DNA from 3 places in the Synechococcus sp. BS55D genome. Region 2 is predicted to be linked to each of the others. Evidence: predicted binding sites of a transcription regulator. Region 2 holds the regulator's gene; each other region holds the start of a gene.
What was found. The regulator NtcA, encoded in region 2, controls nitrogen genes in cyanobacteria. The targets are predictions, from matches to a motif close to GTANCNNNNGNTAC.
Positions count from the first base shown of each region.

Region 1: a site for NtcA is predicted at 2,738-2,751, ahead of glnA (type I glutamate--ammonia ligase). Genes of this name have one in related genera too.
Region 3: a site for NtcA is predicted at 3,701-3,714, ahead of CWE16_RS01145 (molybdenum cofactor guanylyltransferase). Genes of this name have one in related genera too.

Region 1 is NZ_PHQT01000002.1:218,419-225,466, forward strand. It holds gene CWE16_RS04765 (class I SAM-dependent methyltransferase) at 1-779, opposite strand, end outside; gene CWE16_RS04770 (hypothetical protein) at 941-1,186, shown strand; gene glnA (type I glutamate--ammonia ligase) at 1,250-2,671, opposite strand; gene CWE16_RS04780 (allophycocyanin subunit beta) at 3,013-3,537, shown strand; gene CWE16_RS04785 (pyridoxal-phosphate-dependent aminotransferase family protein) at 3,617-4,801, shown strand; gene CWE16_RS04790 (nucleoside deaminase) at 4,773-5,216, opposite strand; gene CWE16_RS04795 (pyridoxal phosphate-dependent decarboxylase family protein) at 5,324-6,760, shown strand; gene CWE16_RS04800 (DUF697 domain-containing protein) at 6,851-7,048, opposite strand, start outside.
Region 2 is NZ_PHQT01000001.1:667,345-674,392, forward strand. It holds gene CWE16_RS03220 (pre-16S rRNA-processing nuclease YqgF) at 1-279, opposite strand, end outside; gene CWE16_RS03225 (DUF3084 domain-containing protein) at 280-1,485, opposite strand; gene ntcA (global nitrogen regulator NtcA) at 1,549-2,298, opposite strand; gene rph (ribonuclease PH) at 2,367-3,101, opposite strand; gene CWE16_RS03240 (cob(I)yrinic acid a,c-diamide adenosyltransferase) at 3,255-3,863, shown strand; gene dcd (dCTP deaminase) at 3,863-4,456, shown strand; gene thyX (FAD-dependent thymidylate synthase) at 4,473-5,198, opposite strand; gene CWE16_RS03255 (thioredoxin domain-containing protein) at 5,285-5,845, opposite strand; gene CWE16_RS03260 (hypothetical protein) at 5,968-6,498, shown strand; gene CWE16_RS03265 (lytic transglycosylase domain-containing protein) at 6,440-7,048, opposite strand, start outside.
Region 3 is NZ_PHQT01000001.1:218,697-225,744, forward strand. It holds gene CWE16_RS01125 (alpha-E domain-containing protein) at 1-537, shown strand, start outside; gene CWE16_RS01130 (transglutaminase family protein) at 522-1,442, shown strand; gene CWE16_RS01135 (redox protein) at 1,430-1,921, opposite strand; gene CWE16_RS01140 (GTP 3',8-cyclase MoaA) at 2,011-3,066, opposite strand; gene CWE16_RS01145 (molybdenum cofactor guanylyltransferase) at 3,053-3,673, opposite strand; gene CWE16_RS01150 (MFS transporter) at 3,833-5,389, shown strand; gene CWE16_RS01155 (molybdopterin oxidoreductase family protein) at 5,511-7,048, shown strand, end outside.

The DNA of each region.
Region 1 (7,048 bases), on a different contig from region 2:
AGAAACACGCAGGTGACGGCCTGCATGCTTCCATCTGCGAAGGGAAGCTGTTCGCCATTGCCCTTCAGGAGTTGCACCAGACCTTGGCGCCCCTGGTTGAGCCATCGGTTGGCCTGCCTCAGATACGCCTCCGAGAGGTCGATGCCAGTCAGAGTCGCTTCAGGCAGGGCTGCACGGATCTGATGCAGGGTTCTACCCGTTCCCGTGGCCACATCGAGGACCCTGAGGCTGGCTGCAGGGCGGTCCTCAAAGCGACGCAGACCGCGGAGGAGAGGTGCCAGGACACGCCTGCGCATCGCATCGGCTGCGCCATTGAACAGGATGTCCACTTGGAGGTCATAGAGCTCCGCGGAGTGATCACTCAGGTAACCGTCGGTTTGATGGTGGAAGTTCTGTAGGTAGTAGTCGGGGTAGAGCGTTTCGCTTGCCTCATCCGGGAGGTCGCGGACATTTCTCTTTTGGCGACGCATCCAGGTGGAGGGAAGGTCCAGCCAGAGACGGGGGTAGCGGGCCGCCCAGTCGATCCAGGGCTGGTCGAACAGCTGACGTTTGGGATAGAGCCCGGATTCGGCCTCCTGCCAGTCGGTGTCCTCCAGGGAGGCGAGGGAGCGACGCAGCTCCATGAACATTGCCTCTGGCACGGTTTCCGTGCTTGGTACGGCGTCCGGCGCGACCCATTCCATCAGCCTGGTGCTGAATTCCTTGTGAGCCAGGCCGGCGATGCTGCGGCTCTGTTGAAGGGTGCGGTAGGCGATCTCGGTGATGCTGGGCGTCGCCATCGAGGGTGCCTGCGGGCCAAAGGTTGTCCATTCCAGCTCACTGACCGCCCTCTCTGTGGCTTTCGTGCCTGGCTGATCAATTGGCTGGAAAGATTCGTGTAGTAATGCGAGATTCTGTAGCGGTTGCTACAGACTGAGTTCAGTGAAAGAGGAGATTTGCAATGTCTGATGTTCATTCGGTCAACGTTCTCGATCGTCGCCGTCGTGCGGCCGTCGAATTTGTCTCCTGGTCAGATCACCATGCCCATGAACGTCGTCGGCGTGAGGCAGGGCTCGCCCAGATCGAGACCCATCCCGATGCCCTTGATCAGCGCAATGCGATCGCGCAGCAGAGGGCATGGTCTCGACGCCAGGATCATTGTCGGCATCTCCATGACAGCGCTTTGGCCCAGTTGAGGCATCGCTGAACCCAAAAAAACGGGGGGCAAAGCCCCCCGTTCGTCCTATTGCCTTTGACCAACTCCCTTTGATCAGGCGTCGTAGTACATCACAAACTCATGGGGATGAGGGCGCTGGCGCAATTGCTGCACCTCCTCATATTTGAGATCGATCCAGTTGTTGATGAAGTCTTCGCTGAAGACACCTCCTTCCATGAGGTAGTGCTTATCAGCGTTGAGGGCTTCAAGGGCGCCGTTGAGGGATGCCGGCACCGTGGCGATATTGGCGAGCTGATCGGCCGGAAGTTCGAACAGGTCAACGTCCACCCCTTCGCCAGGGTCGATCTGGTTTTTGATGCCGTCAATGCCAGCCATCATCATCGCGCTGAAGGCGAGGTAGGGATTGGCAAGGGCATCACCGGAGCGGAATTCCAGGCGCTTGGCCTTGGGGCTTGGGCCGGTGAGCGGGATGCGCACCGCTGCTGAGCGGTTGCCCTCCGAATACACCAGATTAACGGGCGCTTCAAATCCGGGAACCAGGCGCTTGTAGCTGTTGGTGGTCGGGTTGGTGAAGGCCAGGAAGGAGGGGGCGTGCTTGAGGATGCCGCCGATGTACCAGCGGGCGGTCTGGGAGAGGTTGGCGTAGGTGCCCTCTCCGAAGAAAAGGGGCTGACCACCTTTCCAGAGGCTCTGGTGGACGTGCATGCCGCTGCCGTTGTCGTTAAACACTGGCTTGGGCATGAATGTGGCTGTCTTGCCGTATTTCTTGGCGACATTTCTCACGACGTACTTGTACGTCATGACGTTGTCGGCTGCCTGGATGAGTTCGGCGAATTTCATGCCGAGCTCGTGCTGACCGGCGCCGGCCACTTCGTGGTGGTGCTTCTCGATCGGAACACCCAGCTGCCCCATCATCAGCAGCATCTCGGAACGAATGTCCTGGGCGGTGTCGTTGGGGGCAACAGGGAAGTAGCCCTCTTTGGTTTGAATTTTGTAAGCCAGGTTTCCGCCTTCCTCCAGGCGGCCTGTGTTCCAACCGGCCTCGATGGTGTCGACGCTGTAGAAGCAGCCACCCTCGCTGGAGTTGTAGCGAACGTCGTCGAACAGGAAGAACTCAGGCTCAGGTCCGAAGAAAGCCGTGTCAGCAAGGCCAGTGCCAGCCAGATAGGCGAGTGCTTTCTGAGCGAGTGCGCGCGGGCAGCGGTCATAGGCCTGCCCCGTGCGCGGATCCTGAATCGAGCAGATCAGGCTCAGGGTTTTGTGGCGATAAAAGGGATCGATCCAGGCGGTGGCGGGATCGGGAACCATCGCCATATCGGAGGCATTGATCGCCTTCCAGCCGCGAATGGAGGATCCGTCAAACGCCAGTCCTTCGCTGAAGGCCGCCTCGTCCACCATGTCGGCGCAGACGGTCAGGTGTTGCCACTTCCCGTGAAGATCAGTGAATTTGAGGTCGATCAGCTCAATCCCTTCGTCCTTGATCTGACGGAGAACGTCCTGTGCGGTCTTGCCCATGGGTGCAAAAGATGGCAGGGGGCCAATAGTCAGGGCGGACCGTAGTCAGCCCCTGGGACTCGTTTTGTATCAATAGGTACATTTTTAGCTTCGCGCCGATGCCGCCTCGATCGTCTTGGGACGGCTTGATCCATTGGGACGGCTTCCTTTTTGGCTCCCTCTGCGCTTTCTGAATGCTCACCGCATCACGGCATCAACCCGTTGATGAAGGCCGTGGAGCCTGTTCCACTCCTCCCCGTTAGTAACCGTTTCTGTCAACTTGCCCATAACGCTGCTGCAGAGAGCGTTCTGCTGGGAAAGCTGGTGTTACTTTCCAGTTTGACACTGTTCAAGCCTGAGCCATGCGTGATGCCATCACCGGGTTGATCGGTCGATACGACCAGCTCGGTCGTTATCTCGATCGCTCCGCCATGGACAGCATCGATGGCTATCTCTCCGAATCAGCCCTCAGGCTCAAGGCTGTCGAACTGATCAACCGTGAGGCGGCTGAAATCGTCCGAGAGGCCAGTCAGCGTCTCTTCCTTGACGACCCTGAGCTGCTGCTTCCTGGGGGCAACGCTTACACCACCCGGCGTCTCGCAGCATGCCTGCGAGACATGGATTACTTCCTGCGCTACGCCAGCTACGCCCTGGTGGCAGGAGACAGCACCATCCTGAATGAGCGGGTGCTCAACGGTCTTGACGACACGTACAAGAGTCTCGGAGTACCGACGGGACCCACGGTTCGCAGCATTGTTCTCTTGGGCGATGTGCTTTGTGAGCGACTGGTGGCTGAGGGGGTGGAGTTTGATCGCTGCCCAGTGGTGCGTCAGCCCTTCGAGCACATGGCCTCCGGTCTGGCGGCCACCGACGTTCGCCAGCGTTAGGCCGTTGCATTCCCTCATCTCCTCCCCTGATGGAGGGATGACTGCGTAGGCTTTTCGCCAACGATTTTCCCGTCAGTCCTTGGCGATAGCGCCCTCCCATCTCCAGATTGATTCGAGCCATCGCCGAGATCTGGCTCCGATCGCAACGCCAGATCGGCTCTTGCTTGGTCCTGGCCCTTCCAATGCCCATCCGACCGTGCTGGAGGCCCTGTCCCGCACACCGATCGGTCATCTCGATCCGCTTTATGTGGAGCTGATGGGTGAAGTACAGGAATTGCTTCGCTACGCCTGGCAAACCGACAACCGGCTCACCCTTCCGATGAGCGGTACTGGTAGTGCCGCCATGGAAGCCACCCTGGCCAACACCGTTGAGCCTGGCGATCGGGTGCTGGTGGCTGTCAAGGGTTATTTCGGCCTTCGTCTTGTTGATATGGCCGGCCGCTACCAGGCCGATGTCCGGGTGATCGAGAAGCCCTGGGGAGAAGCGTTCTCTCTCGATGAGCTCGAAGCCGCTCTGATCGAACATCGCCCGGCGATTCTGGCGATGGTTCATGCAGAAACGTCCACAGGGATCTGCCAACCCATGGAAGGTGTCGGGGATCTCTGCCGCAAGCACCATTGCCTCCTGCTCCTCGACACGGTCACCTCCTTGGGTGGAGTTCCGCTGCATCTGGATGCCTGGAAAGTCGACCTCGCGTACAGCTGCAGTCAGAAAGGTCTGAGTTGTCCGCCCGGACTTGGTCCTTTCACGATGGGACCGCGGGCCGAACAGAAGCTCTCGGCCCGCACCACCACGGTGCCCAATTGGTACCTCGACGTGTCCCTGCTGAATCAGTACTGGGGAAGCGACAGGGTGTATCACCACACGGCGCCCGTGAACATGAACTTTGGGATGCGCGAGGCACTTCGGCTTCTTGCCGAAGAGGGTCTTGAACAGGCCTGGGCCCGCCATCGCCGCAATGCCGAGGCCCTCTGGTCCGGTCTTGAAGGTCTCGGCTTGGTCATGCATGCACCCCTGGAGCTGCGCCTGCCCACCCTCACCACCGTGCGAATTCCTGAAGGTGTCGATGGCAAGGCTTTCAGTCAGCACCTCCTGAACAACCACGGCATCGAGGTGGGTGGCGGATTAGGTGTGTTGGCCGGCAAGATCTGGCGAATTGGCTTGATGGGTTACAACTCCACTCCCGAAAACGTCGATCGTCTGCTCAATCTGTTTGAAACGGAATTGCCCCGTTTCAAACAGACCGCCGCCGCCGCTGCCTGAACCAGCACTCCAGCATCTGGCTGGCTTCGCGCTCGAGAACGCCCCCGATCACTCGCATGTGGTGGTGGGCGCTCTCATGGCTGCTGAGATCGATTGTGCCCCCCATGGCCCCCCGCTTCGGATCCCTGGCGGCGAAGATCACTTGCCCCATGCGGGCCTGAACCAGTGCTCCAGCACACATTGGGCACGGCTCAAGTGTCACAAGCAGGGTGCAGCTGTTGCAACGCCAGTCCCCCCTGATGCTGGTGGCCTGTTGCAGGGCCACCAGCTCGGCATGGCCCAAGGGGTCCTGATCGCGTTCGCGCCGATTGACGCCATAGCCAATGCAGCGGCCGTGGCGATCCAGAACGAGCGCTGCCACAGGTACTTCACCGCTGTCGCCGACCCTGTTGGCGCGCCGCAGCAGGCGTCCCATCCACAGTCGGCACTGATGCTCATTCAATGTCAGTGGTGCGCTCACGGCTGCCTCTCCAACGCGCCATCAAGGCCACGTCCACCTTCAATGTGCCACCGCAAGGGAGAATGACACCTGATCTGGCGATGCCCTTGGTTGGCAACCCTGCGATTCATTCGTCGCTGCCGCTTGCCCCATTCGCCTCACCGGATGGGCTCGATCCGCAGCTGCAGGACTTTCTTGATCTGACCTCCGCCAAGCTCTGTCGCTGGCTGGGGGAGGCTCAGGCACGAGGGCCATTGCCCACGCTTGCGGTTCTCCCTTGCATTGAGCCTGAGGGGGGCCCCCGGTCGTTCACGCAATTGCTGGATGACCTGCAGCTGGTGATGGACGGCGCCTATCGCCCTTCCCATCCCGGTGCTCTCGCCCACCTGGACCCACCTCCGCTCACGGCCTCGATCGCCGCTGATCTTGTCTGTGCCGGCCTCAACAACAATCTCCTGGCCGAAGAGCTGGCCCCCAGCCTCAGCAATCTCGAGCGTCAGCTTTGTACCTGGGTTGCCCATCGTCTCGGCATGCCCGAGTCGGCCGGTGGCGTTCCTGCTAGCGGCGGCAGCCTCAGCAACCTGATGGCGCTTGTGGTGGCTCGTCAGCAGGCCGGTCTTGGCTCCGATGCCGATGCGGTCGTGCTTGCCAGTGCGGATGCCCACGTGTCTCTGGCCAAGGCCGTGCGGGTGATGGGTCTCCGAGCCGATGCGCTTCAAACCGTTCCTGTTGATGGCAGCGGTGCCTTGCAGGTGGAGGCCCTTGAGGCTTTGCTGTTGAAGCTTCGTCAGCAAGGACGTTCCTGCCTCGCGGTTGTCGCCACCGCTGGCACCACCGTGCGCGGTGCGGTGGATCCCCTGCAAGCCCTCGCGGATCTCTGCGCGCGACATCACCTTTGGCTTCACGTCGATGCAGCCATCGGTGGTGCCTATGGCCTTTCTCCGACCACTGCGGCTTTACTCAGCGGAGTGGAGCGTGCGGATTCGATCACGATCAACCCTCAGAAACTGCTGGGCATCACCAAGACCTCCTCGTTGCTGTTGGTGGCTGATCGAGGGTTGCTCAGCCGCACCTTTGCCACCGGCCTCCCCTATATGGAATCTCCCTGGGGTGAAGCCCACGGCGGCGAACAGGGCTTGCAGGGATCGCGCCCAGCGGAAATCCTCAAGCTCTGGCTTGGGCTGCGCCAACTGGGCGATCAGGGCATTGAGCAGCTGTTGGAAGGGGCCCTGCAGCGCAAGCAATTCCTTCTCGATCACCTCGATGCAGAGCGGCTTCAGCTGCTGAGTGGGCCTCTCCATCTGTTGGCCTGCCGGCCAATGCACGCTGACCATGACGCGGTGGATGCCTGGTCGGCCTCCACCAGGACCATGTTGCTTGACCACCAGTTCATGCTCTCCAGACCCCTGTATGCGGGCTGTCATCACCTCAAGGCGGTGCTGGGTAATCCCCATACCCAGGCCCCCCACCTCGAGCAGCTGGCCGCCATGCTCAACGGGTCTGTGCAGGAGGTGCCTTGATGTCAACACCGGCTCCGGCTCGCGGTCGCTGGGTCGCCATCGTCACCGGTGCGCTCTCTGTGGCAATCGGGGTGATCTATCTGTTGTTGATCACCGTTCTCGATTCTCGGGGGCCCATGCGCCCTCCCCCGCCCGAGGCCCTGGTCTCGGCGGTAGTTGCTTCGCCTCCCGACGCTGCAGCGGCTCCACCACCCTCTGGAGCGCTTGGGCCAGAAAATGCTGCAGGGATGTCTCCCGGCGGTTGAGGTCGTAATGGTGTTGGACCACGTCCTGCACGCCACCATCGCC
Region 2 (7,048 bases):
CCAGTAACGCTCTCTCGCTCGCAGGGTGGTGCCCCGCTCGTCCATGAGCTCAGGTTCCAGCTGCAGTTGCTCCTGCAGACGTTCACGCCAGAGGCTGCTGCCGGTGCCATTGCCAAGAAGGATCTGATCGATCGGACTGCTGCTGCTCCAGTGCCGGATCTGACCGAGCACTGTCTCGACTGGATACACGCCTGATGCAATCACCTGGTGGCGTTCCCTGTCGCAGAGCACCAGGCCACATTTGCTGCGGCCAGGGTCGATGGCCAGGAGCCGTGCCATTTAGGTGGGGCCGGGGACCTGGCTTGGGCGCACCCCATTGACGGGGCGCAGCTCCACGACGATCGGATCTGCTGTGTCGCTGCTGCGCAGGGCCACGACCTCAAGCTCCACGCGGGATGGTGCTCGGCTCAGGAGCTGTTGGCCCAGGCTATTCAGGGCTGTCGCGTCAAACTGAAGTCCCTGACTGAGGGATCCCCGGCGCTGGACCTCCGCCAGGGCGGAGGCGAGCAGGAGGTTGAGCCGATTGCGTACGGCTTGTCCTTCAGTTTCCCGGCGTTCGAGGGAGGTGCGGGCCAGCACGTCGCCGGTTTTCACGATGCGGGTGTTTGGACGCGCTTCAGGGAAGGCATACACCACCTTTTCGCCCAGCAGAACATTCGCTGCCGAGCGCACATTCACCACCCAGGTGCCCGGTTGGCGAATGGTTTTTTCAAGTCGTTCGATGTCACTGCGCGGCACCAGCAGGATCTGTCGATCGGGTTTTACCCCAGGGAGGACCTGCTGGTAGGCCTGCAGGTTCGCTTCCCGCAGCAGCTGATCAATCACCTGTTTCGCCTGTCTGGGGTTGTCGAGTCGCATGGTGGCGGTGGCCAGGGGCTGGCCGCTGCTCAGCACCACGTTGCCCTGCCGCAGTGCGAGCACGTTTTTCTCGAGTTGGCGCAGCTCCGCCTCGCCGTTGCTGATGCGCTGCCGCACGCTGGCCAGCTCCGCTTCGGTGCGTCGGATTTCCGCATCCCGAGCCTGCACGTCGCGACTGAGGCGAGCCCGTTCTGCTTCCAGGCGTTCCCGCTGCTGGTTGAGGGGAACCAAGACTTGGCGCAAGGTCTCTGCCTTTGCTTTCGCTTCCGCAAGATCCCGTCGGGTGCGTTCCCGTTGCTCCTGAGCCTGCGCCAGTTCTCGGGTGGCTTCCTTCTGGGCTCTGCGGCTGCTCTTCAGGGCCGTGCGGCTGTCATTCAGCCGCTTCTGCAAGGCATCCAGTTCAAAGAGGCCCACGCGCAGCTGGCGGCTCACCAGCAGCATCAGCCCAAGGGACAGCGCTGAGATCAGGCTCCCTGTGAGCACCGTGATCAGCACGGCGGTGCGGCGGGGGCGCATGCCCAGCAGGCTGAGACGGGCCTTCCCGACCCTGGAGCCGAGTCGATCCCCCAGGGTGGCGAGCACGCCACCGAGCACAAGCAGGGAGAGGATCAGCAGCCAGCCGGTCACGAATTCAAGGGCGAGGGAAGGCGAGCTGAGGCCGTCCGGGCTCCATCTTCTCCCGTGACCCGCTCAGCTGAAGCGTTTCGCCAGGGCGATTGGATCGAGCACCGTGATTTTCTTGCGGTCGATCTCCACCAGACCAGAGTTGCGCAGATCCCCGAGCAGGCGCGTAATCGTGACCCGGGTGGAGCCGATGGCCTCGGCGATCGACTGGTGCGAGAGGCGCAGGTCAATGGTGATTCCCTTATCGCCAGGCACTCCGAAGTCACGGCAGAGCACCAACAGAAAACTCACTAGGCGGGACGACATGTCCCGATGGGTGAGGGTTTCGATCATGGTCTCGGTTTGCAGTATCCGGCTCGAGAGACCCTGCAGCAGGAGCAGGCCAACACCGGTATCGGCTTCAATCGCCTGGCGCACCGAGGCAGCTGGTGCCGTGACCATCTCCACGCGAGTGAATGCTACGGAGTGATAGAAGCGATCGGAGCGGTGGCCGGTCAGCAGGGACAGCACGCCGAACAAGCTGTTTTCCCTCAGCAAAGCCACGGTGATTTCCTCCCCGGACTCGTAGACCCTGGAGAGGCGAACCGCCCCGCGCCTGATCAGATAAACCCGTTCAGCGGGATCGCCGGGGAAGAAAATCGTCTTGCCGCGTTCCACCAGCTCCGTGCTCGCGCCTTCGAGATCACGGATCACTTCCAGCAGCGTGCGTGCGTTGGCTGCCGGAGCGTTCGCCAGGGTGACTCCTGCTCCGGCACTGGCCGTCACGGAGGCGGTCTGCGGTGAATATCGGCTGAAGCCGCGTGTGGCTCCGACCATGGCGGCTTTGCAGTTGGCAGGACGCTACGGATGGTCCTGGCTCCACCTTGTAGCAACCCACACGAAATTCAGCGTTGATTCAGGGCGCTGCGTTGGTGCTTCATTAACTCCGTCAGGCCTGGTTCGGCGAGGTCCAGGAGGCCGTTGAGGGCGCTGCGACTGAACGGAGCTCCCTCCGCTGTGCCCTGCAGCTCCAGCAGACGCCCTTCGCCGTCCATCACCACATTCAGGTCCACGTCGGCCCGGCTGTCCTCGCTGTAGTCCAAGTCGAGCAGGGGGGTTCCCTGCACTAAACCCACGGAGACGGCCGCCACCTGCTGGCGGACCGGTTGACGCGTGATGACCCCGTTCGTCAGGAGTTGGTTGCAGGCGTGCTGAAGCGCTATCCAGGCGCCGGTGATCGAGGCCGTGCGCGTGCCTGCATCGGCCTGGATCACATCGCAATCGATCAGCAACGTGTTTTCACCCAGAGCTTCCATGTCGAGGCAGGCCCTGAGGCTGCGGCCGATCAGGCGCTGGATCTCCTGGGTGCGACCCGAAAGTTTGAGCAGCTCCCGGTTTTGGCGTTCGGGAGTGGAACCAGGAAGCAGCCTGTATTCAGCACTAAGCCAGCCCTTGCCTTCCCCCTGACGCCAGCGCGGGACACCTTGTTCATGGCTGACACTGCAGAGCACGGCGGTGCGGCCCGTGCGCACGATCAGGGAGCTGATGGCAAAGCCCATTGGATCCCACTCGATCGCGAAGGGGCGCAGCGCGGCGGCATGGCGACCGTCGTGACGGAGTGGGGACTGGTGGCTGCTCATCAACCGCAGAAGCGCTGCCATTGAGCCTGACAGGGCGGCTGTCACCAGCGGGCGGGTCGCTCAAACACCATCAGTGGTGTGTCAGGGGCTTGTGAGCTGCGTCTCCGGCGCTAGATTTTGGTTCTGCCGGCATGCCGGCCGTGTGAGGAATCAATGACCGCCAGCCTGAGCTCCAGCCATCGCCCTACCGAGCCGCGCACTGCGGATCACCGGGCACTGGAGCGAGCGGGTCTACGGCCCTTGCCCCCTGTGCCGCCCCGGGCACCCCTCCATCTGGTGGCAGCCGAGGGTCAGCTGCAGGTGCATACCGCCCCCTACCGCGGCAGTTTTTCCAATGTGCTCAGTCAAGCGTTGCGTGCTGCCGGTCTGGGCAGTCGTGTGCTGGTGGTGCAGTTCCTGAAGGGAGGGGTCGACCAAGGTCCGGAGCGGCGTCTGACGCTCTGCGGTCGGCTCGGCTGGTTACGGCCTGCTGTCTCCACTTGCCTCGATGGGCCTGCCGCTGACCAGGGTCAGGCTGTGCAGGAGGCGGTGGAGGAGGTCTGGCAGGTCTGCCGACGTGAGCTGCTGGCTGGCAAGCTCGATCAGCTGGTGCTTGATGAGCTGGGGCTGGCCATTGCCTTGGGCTACCTCAGCGAAGAGGAGGTGCGTGCGACTCTGGAGCGCCGCCCCGGCTCGGTGGACGTGATTGTCACCGGACCCTCCATCCCCGAGTTCTTGATGGGGCTTGCCGATCAGGTCACTGAACTGCGCCGAGGCTTCTGATGCTCAAGAACGATCGCTGGATTACTGAACAAGCTCAGGCCGGCATGCTTGAGCCCTTCCAGGCGGGGCTGGTCCGTCACCTAGAGCCGGATCAAAAGCAGCGCCCGGTGCTCAGTTTCGGATGTTCCTCCTATGGCTACGACCTGCGCCTGTCACCTCAGGAATTCCTGATCTTCAAGCACGTGCCGGGCACGGTGATGAATCCCAAGCGGTTCAATCCGGCCAATCTGGAGCCCACAGAGCTTCATCATGATGAGGATGGTGATTACTTCATCCTCCCGGCCCATTCCTACGGGCTTGGTGTGGCCCTCGAAAAGATGAAGGTGCCCGCGAATATCACGGTGATTTGCCTTGGCAAGAGCACCTATGCGCGCCTAGGAATCATCGTGAACACCACCCCGGCGGAGGCGAGCTGGGAGGGACATCTCACTCTGGAATTCAGCAATAGTTCCGGTGCTGATTGCCGCATCTATGCCAATGAGGGCATCTGTCAGCTTCTCTTCTTTGAGGGTGATCCCTGCGACACCACCTACAGCGACCGCCAAGGCAAATACCAGCATCAACCGGAGCGAGTGACGCTGGCGAAGGTGTGATCAGGGATCAACCTGATCAGGGCGCCAGCCTGGCTTTATGGAGGCGACTCTTTTCGTACCAGGCTGCGAATTCAGGGGCCCATTGCTGCAGGTGCGGCCACATCAGGTCGCACAGTTCGCGGATTTCCTGTTGGGCATCGAGCTTGGCGCGCAGATCCATGAAGTGCAGGAAGGCCCGCAGCGAAAAGCTCACCACAAAATGCTGGCGGTAGTCGAAGGGGAGGATGCCGCGGGCGTGCTCCTCGGCGAAGCCGGCGGCGAGCAGGTCGCGATAGCGCTCCGCCGCCGCGCGGCAGAGGGCGAGATCCTTGCTGCGCTCTTCGGCGGTGTAGGCATACTTCTTGCCCTGGCGATCGCTGTAATCCCCCACCGGCCGGAGGTAAAACACCTCTTCAAGTGCTAGCTCACCGTTGGCGGCTTTACAGATGCGATCGCCGGTGTAGCGCATCGACTGCACATCGAAGCTCACACCCACCCGGTGGGTGCGGGCCTGTTGCATCACCGAGTGGGGGAACCAGCCCACGTTGAGCACGATCTGGGCATGTTCGAGCGGTCCGTAATGGCCTCGCTCGCCGGCTAGGAGTCTTTTCACGCAGATTTCTCCGGCCCGCGTTTCATCGGGCCATTGCTCCCGATCAGCGGCCACGAACCCCTCGCTGTAGTCCTGGTGCATGCCGGCATACACACACTGCTGAGGGTTGGGTGTCGCGGCAATCAGGTCGACCCGGAAGCGGGGATCCATGGCGGGCGTCAGGTCGGAGTGAACGGTTGTGGGCTGATCATGGCCGGTTCGCGCCTGGATGGCCGCCCTTCATGAAGGCTCAGCCCTCAGGAGTGGCTGCGCGGACCGGGGCTGCTGACCAGGGAGCTGGCTGTCGCTTCGCTGGCGGAGATTGCCGAGAGGCTGCCGATGCCGGCCAGCTGTGGGAGCTTCGTGTTGTCGATCAGAGCGTTGCTGATGGCCTCTAACTGGGCAGCGCTACGCACCCCGAGGGAGCGGCCCCGCAGGCTCCCGTCTGCGGCGAACAGATTCAGTTGAGGGATGCCATTGACCTCGTAGCGATCGATGAGGTCTTGCCAGCGAGGGTTCTCGATGTTCACCAGTACCACGTTCATGCGGCCATTGGTGCGGCGTTCGGTCTCCAGCATCGCTGGAGCCATTTCCCGACAGGCTTCACACCAATCGGCGTAGAACTCGAGCATCGTCGGCTTCTGATTGCTGAGTGCTTGCTCGGGGGTCAGAGAGCGTCGCGCCAGCTGATCCATCGGCGACTCCACACTCAGGCCATTGCGAAGCAGAAACAGGATCAGCGCCAGTGCGATGGCACCGATCACAAGCAGGGCCTTCTGGCCGGCGGAGAGGCTTGCGGATGGTGCGCTGCCGGTCATGCCTCGAGCGATGGACGCTTCGCCACTCTGGCAGGACTCCCGCGTCAACGTTGCTAGCTTGAGCGCGGCTTTCTGGCTGTTGCGGCGCTCTGCCGGATGACCCGAGTCCTGATGTTCTCCTGATGGCTCTGCTGCGTTTCCTGGCCCTGCCGTTCCGCGCGCCGCTGTTGCTGGTGTTGTTCGTGGTGGCGATCCTGCTCGGTCACCACTGGACCATCTTTCAGCAGGACTTGATGAATGATCGGGGGATTGACCCTCAGCTGTTCTGGACTGTGGAAGTGGTTCAGGCTCTGCTGGTGGTGGTGATCTGCACGATGCCCGATCTGCTGCTTCGGCAGGTGTCGATGTTGATGGCCTCCAGCCGGGTGATCAGTCTTGTGGTCACCCTCCTGCTGGTGATCACCGGTGGCTTGTATGTGCTGCAGCTGAGCCTGCTCTCCGATGTGCTGATCCTGTCCTCGGCGGTCTTGTTGGCCCGCCTGGATCTCACGCGCATCAAGGTGGTCCCACCGCCGGTTGTCATGGCCGCCTGGATGTCCGTGATCGTGCTCTGCGGGGTGTGGCTCGGCCACGTGCTGCCCAATCCGTTTGCGATTAGTCCCCTGGGGGCCGAAGCGCTTCGCTTCTTGTACACCCCTGGTCTGCCGGCTTGAGATAGGCCCAGAGATTCCCCAGCACTTTCTTGGTGTAAAGCCGCGTTTCTGGATAGGGGATCCGCTCAACCCAGAGCTCTGGGTCGCGTGTCAGTTCCTCGTTGCGCCAGCGGCCTGCGGCGCCTGGGCCTGCGTTGTAACTGGCGATTGCCAGCCAGGCATTGCCTTGCCACTGCCGGAGCAGCTGGGCCAGGTAGCGCGCTCCGAGCCGGGCATTGGCACGTGGCTCCTGCAGTGCCGCCTTGCTGAGGGGGGCACCGGCCAGTTCTGCCGCGGTTTCCGGCATCAGTTGCATCAGCCCGATTGCTCCCACGGGTGAGGCCACCCCTGGTGAGAAGCGTGACTCCTGCTTGGCGATCGCCTGAAGTAACTCCCTACGCACGCTTGCCTCCTGGCCGGCAGCCGACAGATAGTTCAGGAAGGTCTGGGGCTGCTGACTGCGATGCACCAGGGTGCGGGTGGAGCAGTCGTCAGACACCAGGCGGAGGCTGGCACGCCAGAGACGCTCGAGGCCGTTCCAGCTGTCGCCGTTGGCCAGCCGCAAGCGCCC
Region 3 (7,048 bases), 450 kb from region 2:
AGCCGGGATCTGTCCTGGCTGTTCAGCCAACTTGGTCGCCTGATTGAGCGAGCCGACAAGACGTCCCGCATCCTGGACGTGAAATATTTCCTGCTGCTGCCCTCACCGGAAGAGGTGGGGGGCGTACTCGACGAACTGCAATGGATCGCCCTGCTGCGCTCTGCCGGGGCCTATCAGATGTTTCGCCAGAGCATGCAGGAGGCGATCGCCCCCAGCGCCGTGGCCTCCTTCCTGCTGCTGGATCCCACCTTCCCCCGCTCCGTGCGCTGCTGCCTCCAGGGCATCAGCGACACCCTGCAACAGATCCAGCGCCAGCCGGTGCCAGGTCCACCCGATGACCTGGAATGCCTGCGTGGCCAACTGCTGGCGCGCTGGAGTTTCGTGCGCATCGATTCCCTCATCCACTCCGGTCTGCATGAGGCGATCGATCACCTCCAGGCGGATCTGAACCGCTTGCATCAGCTGATTCACGAGCGTTACTTCACCCTCAGCGATCTCCGTTCCATCCCTGCCGATCCCGCATGCGCGCTCAGCTGATCCATCGCCTCAACTACCGCTACGCAGCTCCCGTGAGCCTTGGGGAGCACCGTCTCTGCCTGCAACCGAGGGGTCAGGGATTCCAGCGACTGATCAGCCATCAATTGGAGATCAGCCCCGATCCGGTGCATCGCCACGAACTGGTGGCCTCCAGCGGCGATGAAATCTGCCGGGTACGTTTTTTCGGCGCCACCGACCGGCTCAGCTTCATCGCCCGAAGCCTGGTGGAAACCCGCAGTGCACCACCGCTTGAGAGCTGTTTCAGTGGCATGGAACCCTCATTGCCCTATCCGCGCGGCCTGCTGAACAAGGATCTCCAGGGGGCGCTTGAGGGCTGGCTGCCCGATGGACAACACGACCCCTCGGCGGTGGAGCTGGCCCAGGATGCACTGATGGGCAGCAATCAACAGGCCCTGCCCTTTCTGCGCCAACTGGTGGAGATGATTCAAGATCGGGTCAAATACACCCAGCGCCACATTGGTCCGGCCTGGCCCGCCGGCCGCACCCTCCGGGAGCGAGTCGGTTCCTGCCGAGACCTGGCCATGCTGATGATCGAATGCTGCCGCTGTGTGGGTCTGCCAGCTCGCTTCGTGAGCGGTTACCACCTGGTGGATCCGGCCCCGGAACAGTACGACCTGCATGCCTGGGCGGAGGTGTATTTGCCCGGTGCCGGCTGGCGAGGCTTCGATCCAAGCGGCAGCGGCGCCATCGATGATCGCTACATCGTGCTGGCCAGTTCCTCAAGACCCGAGCTCACAGCAGCGGTAACCGGCAGTTTCAGTGGGCCGCCGAACACCGCCAGCGACCTGAGCTGGAGCATCGAAGCGGAGATTGATGGCTGTGGCCTGCAGCTTCGAGGGGAACATGGGCAGGAGCCTGATTCCAGGCAAGCTCAGGCCGCCTGAACCAGTGGCGCCAAACCATGCAAACGCGGCCGAGGGGCTGCGGTGGAGGTGATGGCAAACAGCTTGGGAATTTGGCGGCTGTTGTAAACGCGGAATTCACGCACGAGCGACGCACCGGTCTCACGCAGGGCCTGGTTGAGCACCACCGAACCCTCAGGATCCGACACGGAGCGATGAAAGGTGCCCTTCGGGATGCGCAGGATGTCACCACCGCTCTCCAGACGCACGATGTGGAAAGGCACCTTCCAGCTGAGATTCACCAGATAGAAGGTGCGACCACCACTGGCAGCCAACAGGTTGTCTTCCTGATGGGGGTGGAGATAGAACTGCCAGGCGCCGCTCTCAGGATCATTGGGGGGGCTGACGGCCGGACCGCTGTGGATCACCAGATCGCGGGCATTGGAGTCAGCGACGGTGACATCAAAGAAGCGCACCGCCGGCGTGTCGCGAAAGCGTTCGTAGGAGAGCAGTTCGAACACGGTGAGAGGTGGGCCGTAGAGCTAAAGCCTTTGTAAACGGCTGAAAAGCAACCGATGGTGCCAGATGCAACCGATTCCCAAGCCGGCGTTCAGCCGCCGAGATAGGCCATCTCGGCGCGCTCCGGATCGGTCTGCACCTGGAGACTGCGCTCTTCGCTGTAGCGATCCATGCGCGCTGACCAGTGATCCCTCAGCGCCACGACCAGCGACTCGGCATCAGGGTGAGGCTCAAGCCAGGGCCGGAGATTGAGCCCGGTCGATGCAAACAGACAAGTGAACAGCTGGCCATCAGCGGTGATCCGGGCCCGATTGCAATCAGAGCAAAACGGCTCGCTCACAGAGGCGATCATCGCCACCACGCCGGCTCCATCTCGGTAACGCCAACGCCGGGCCGTGCCCCCTGCTGGCCGACCCAGGGGCTCCAGGGGCCAAACCGCTTGCAGTTGGCGGAGCATCTCCGCCGCCGGCATGACCTGATCGCCGCTCCAGCCGTTCCGATGCCCCACATCCATGAACTCGATCAGGCGTAGTTCCAGCCCTTGGTCACGTGCGAAGGCAGCCAAGGGCAGCAGCTGATCCTCATTGCGACCCCGTTGGATCACGCTGTTGAGCTTGAGTGCACCCAAACGAGGGTCAAAGCCAGCCTCACGGGCCACCACAATCGCCTCACGCACCGCAGCGAGGGCGCGGGAACCGGCCTCGCCCACCTCTGGCAATCCAGCCATGGCGGCCACCACACCGGCATCGAGGCCATCGAGGCTGAGAGTGATCCGATCCAGACCAGCTCGCCGCAGACGCTCAGCCCTGGCTTGATCCAGGAGCAAGCCATTGCTGGTGAGAGCCACCTCCTCCAGTTGCGACAGTGGATCGCCTGGCTGTTGTCGCCGCAGGCGAATCGCCTCAAGCAAAGGCTCCAGCTGGTCACTGAGCAAGGGTTCACCACCGGTGAGGCGCAGGGAGCGAACCCCAAGGCGACAGCAGGCCTCAATCAGCGCCAGGCGCTGCGACTGACTCAGCAACCCGCTCACCTCCCTGTGGTCGGGCTGGCAATAGGAACAGGCGAGATTGCAACGGGCCGTCAACGACAGACGCAGCACCTGAAGAGGGCGCTGCCTGCGGTCCGTCACCAACTCAGAACTCACCATCAGTCAACGCTGCCAGATCAGCGGGATGGTTGGCATTGAGCAGCTGCTCTGGAGGCAGAAAAAAGGAGCGGTGGGGAATCAGGTCCAACCAATCGTGCCAGCGATGGCAGCCGCGACCTAACTGCCGCTCGAGTGCAGCGTGGGAGCCAGCCATACCGGGATAAATCCCAAGCAGGGGCTGCTGCCGTTCGCCGTCATGCGCCACCAAGGCCGCGTGCTCCTGTTCCCGCCAGGCGACCAACAGCGTGTCCAGCGCAGGGGAGGTGAGGTAAGGCAAATCGATCGGCAGCACCAACCAGGCCTCATCGACCCGAGCGGAAAACACGGCAGCAAAAGCCTGCAAAGGTCCGGCAGGAGGCCATGGCTCAGGCAGCACCAACAAATCCGGAAAACGCGAAGCAAGGTGCTCGCGATGTCGGGGATGACCTGACAGCACTAGCACCTGCAGACCCAGAGCCCTCGCCATGGCCACGGTGTTGTCAATCCAGGTCCCGCCCCTGGGATGGGGCAACAGCGCTTTGTCAGCACCCATGCGACGGCTGGCCCCTCCGGCGAGAACACACGCACGTAGCAGTCGCGGCACAACAGAGGCTCGGATCACCGTCACTTAGCACCGCCGCAGGGGGGCAATTCCGTAACAACAGCGACCAGGGAGATGGCGGGGAGGTGGTGCAATAGCCAGGCGGTTTGCATTGGCGCCGCAACTGAAATCCTGGGCGCTGCCTTTTCCGAAGCCGGGGTTTGATCCTTCCTCATCCACAACCCCATGCTTGGCGATCTTTGGTCGTTCCAAGGGAGATATCGAACGCTTCATCTCACTTGGTTCGCCTTTTTTCTCACCTTTGTTGTCTGGTTCAACCTGGCGCCCCTGGCCACCACGGTGAAGGCGGATTTCGGACTCAGTGTTCCCCAGATCCGCACCCTGGCGATCTGCAACGTGGCATTGACCGTGCCCGCTCGCATCCTGATCGGGATGCTGCTCGACAAGTTCGGCCCACGCATCACCTACTCCACCTTGCTGGTGTTCGCAGCCATTCCCTGTCTGATGTTCGCTGGAGCACAGGATTTCAACCAACTGGTGGTGGCCCGTCTCCTGCTCTCGATCGTGGGTGCGGGTTTTGTGATCGGGATCCGCATGGTGGCTGAATGGTTCCCACCCAAGGAGATCGGCCTGGCAGAGGGGATCTACGGTGGTTGGGGCAACTTCGGCTCCGCCTTCTCGGCCCTTACCTTGGTGATCGTGGCCGGCTGGCTGTCATTGTCCGGCGGCTTCGAACTACCGGGCGGCGAAATCCTGAACTGGCGCGGTGCCATCGCCCTCACCGGCATCATCTCCGCGGTGTACGGCTTCATCTATTACGCCAACGTCAGTGACACACCTCCTGGCAAGGCCTATCAGAAGCCGGCCAAGTCAGCGGGCCTTGAGGTCACATCCATGAAGGATTTCTGGGGTCTGCTGGGCATGAACGTGCCCTTCGCGGCCATCCTCTGCGTGCTCTGTTGGCGTCTCCAGAAAGTTGGCTTTCTGAATGCCGGCACCTATCCCCTGGCGTTGGTTGCGGTGCTGATCTGGTTCATCTTCCAGACCTGGGGAATCATCCGCACCAACCGTGAGCTGATCCTTGGCACCAAGACCTACCCCAAGGAGGATCGCTACGAGTTCAAACAGGTGGCCATCCTGGAGCTCACCTACATCGTCAACTTCGGTTCCGAGCTGGCCGTGGTGTCGATGCTGCCTGCTTTCTTCGAAAGCACCTTCGGTCTACCCAAGGCCACGGCAGGCATTCTGGCCTCCTGCTACGCCTTCGTGAACTTGATCGCCCGCCCCGGTGGCGGACTGATCTCCGATCGGCTCGGGAGTCGCAAAGGCACGATGGGCTTCCTCACCATCGGCCTGGGCATCGGCTATTTGGTGATGAGCCTGATCAAGCCAGGAACCTTCAGCGGCACTGCCGGCATCGCCATCGCCGTTTTGCTCACCATGGCCTGCTCCTTCTTTGTGCAAGCCGGTGAAGGTGCCACCTTCGCCATGGTGCCCCTGGTCAAGAAGCGGGTCACCGGACAGATCGCTGGCATGGTGGGTGCCTACGGAAACGTCGGAGCCGTGGCCTACCTGACGATCTTCAGCCTCCTGCCCATCTGGATGGGTGGTGATGCGAAGGATCCCTCACCCGAAATCGTGGCGGCCTCCAACAGTGCCTTCTTCCAGGTTCTGGGGATCGCTGGCCTGATCGTGGGCTTCCTCTGCTACTTCTTCCTCAAAGAACCCAAGGGATCCTTTGCTGAAGAGCATGCCGATGAGGCTGCACTGGCAAAGGTCTGATCAAACCGCGCCTCAACAGGCTGCACTCGTGGGGAGCCCAACAGGGCTCCCGCTTTTGTTGGCACATCGATCCCGATCATGTCCCAGCGCTGGTTAACTCAGCGCCAACATCCCTCTCGCCATGGCTGAGCCGACGACCAACCAACACAGCCAGTGTCCATACTGCGGAGTGGGCTGCGGTCTTGAGCTCCTGCCGCCGGGAGAAGCCGGAAAGGCCGTGAAACGCGATGCTGAAGGCACACCGATGTGGAGCTCCCGCGGTGATCGAGACCATCCCTCCAGCCTCGGGCAGGTTTGCATCAAAGGGGCCACGGTGGGAGAAACCCTGGCCCGAGGTCGACTGAATCAACCTCTCTATCGCGCCAGTCTCGACCAGGATTTTCAGCCGATCGACTGGGATCAGGCCCTGGATCTGCTTGAAGGTCGAATTCGTAGCACCCTTGCCGGCAAGGGGCCCCAGGCGATCGCCATGTATGGCTCAGGCCAGTTCCACACCGAGGACTACTACCTCGCCCAGAAACTGCTGAAAGGAGCCCTGGGCACCAACAACTTCGATGCCAACTCCCGGCTGTGCATGAGTTCTGCGGTGGCCGGCTACACCCGCAGCCTCGGTTCCGACGGCCCCCCCTGCTGTTATGAGGATCTCGATCAATGCGCGGTCGCCGTCCTGATCGGCACCAATACGGCTGAGTGCCATCCGGTGCTGTTTCAGCGTCTGCTCAAGCGCAAAAAACGAGACCCCAAGGGCCTCACGATCGTGGTGGTCGATCCCCGGGCGACCGATACAAGCAGGATCGCCGATCACCATCTGGCCATTGCCCCCGGCACCGATCTCGCACTGCTGCATGGTCTTGCTCGACTGATCGTTCAGGACAACGGCTTCGACAGTGACTTCATCGATGAGGCCACGGAAGGCTTCGCCGCCTATGCGAAGACCATCAGAACCTGGACTCCAGCCAAGGTGGCCGCACTCTGCGGAATCAGCGAAAAAGAACTGCGACAGGTCGCCAGGCTCTGGAGTCGCAGCCAGGGGGTGCTCAGCCTTTGGTCCATGGGTGTCAACCAACGGCGAGAGGGCACCGCCGTTGTGAGCGGCATCATCAACCTGCATCTGCTGACAGGGCAGATCGGCAAGCCGGGGGCCGGCCCCTTCTCGCTGACTGGCCAACCGAACGCGATGGGGGGGCGAGAGGCCGGCGGCCTGGCCCATCTGCTTCCGGGATATCGCCTGGTGAGCAATCCCGAGCACAGAAGCGAACTCGAGCGGGCCTGGGGTCTTCCGGAGGGCTCGATCCAGCCGACCCCGGGCCTGACCGCCTGGCAGCAGGTGGAGGCGATGGAGCGGGGCGAGCTGGATCTCTGGTGGGTGGCAGCCACCAACCCGTTGGTGAGCATGCCCAACCTAGAGCGGGTGAAGGCGGCCATGAAGCGCTGCCCCATGGTGGTGGTGAGTGAGGCCTACGCCGACACAGAGACCTCCCATTACGCCCATTTGCTGCTGCCCGCAGCGCAGTGGAGTGAGAAGGCTGGTGCGATGACCAACTCAGAACGGCGCGTGACCTTCTGCCCCGCCTTCCGGCCCCGGCACGGTACGAGCCGTCCTGACTGGGAGGTGTTTGCTGAGCTGGGACGACGTCTGGGATTCGTCGAGCAATTCAG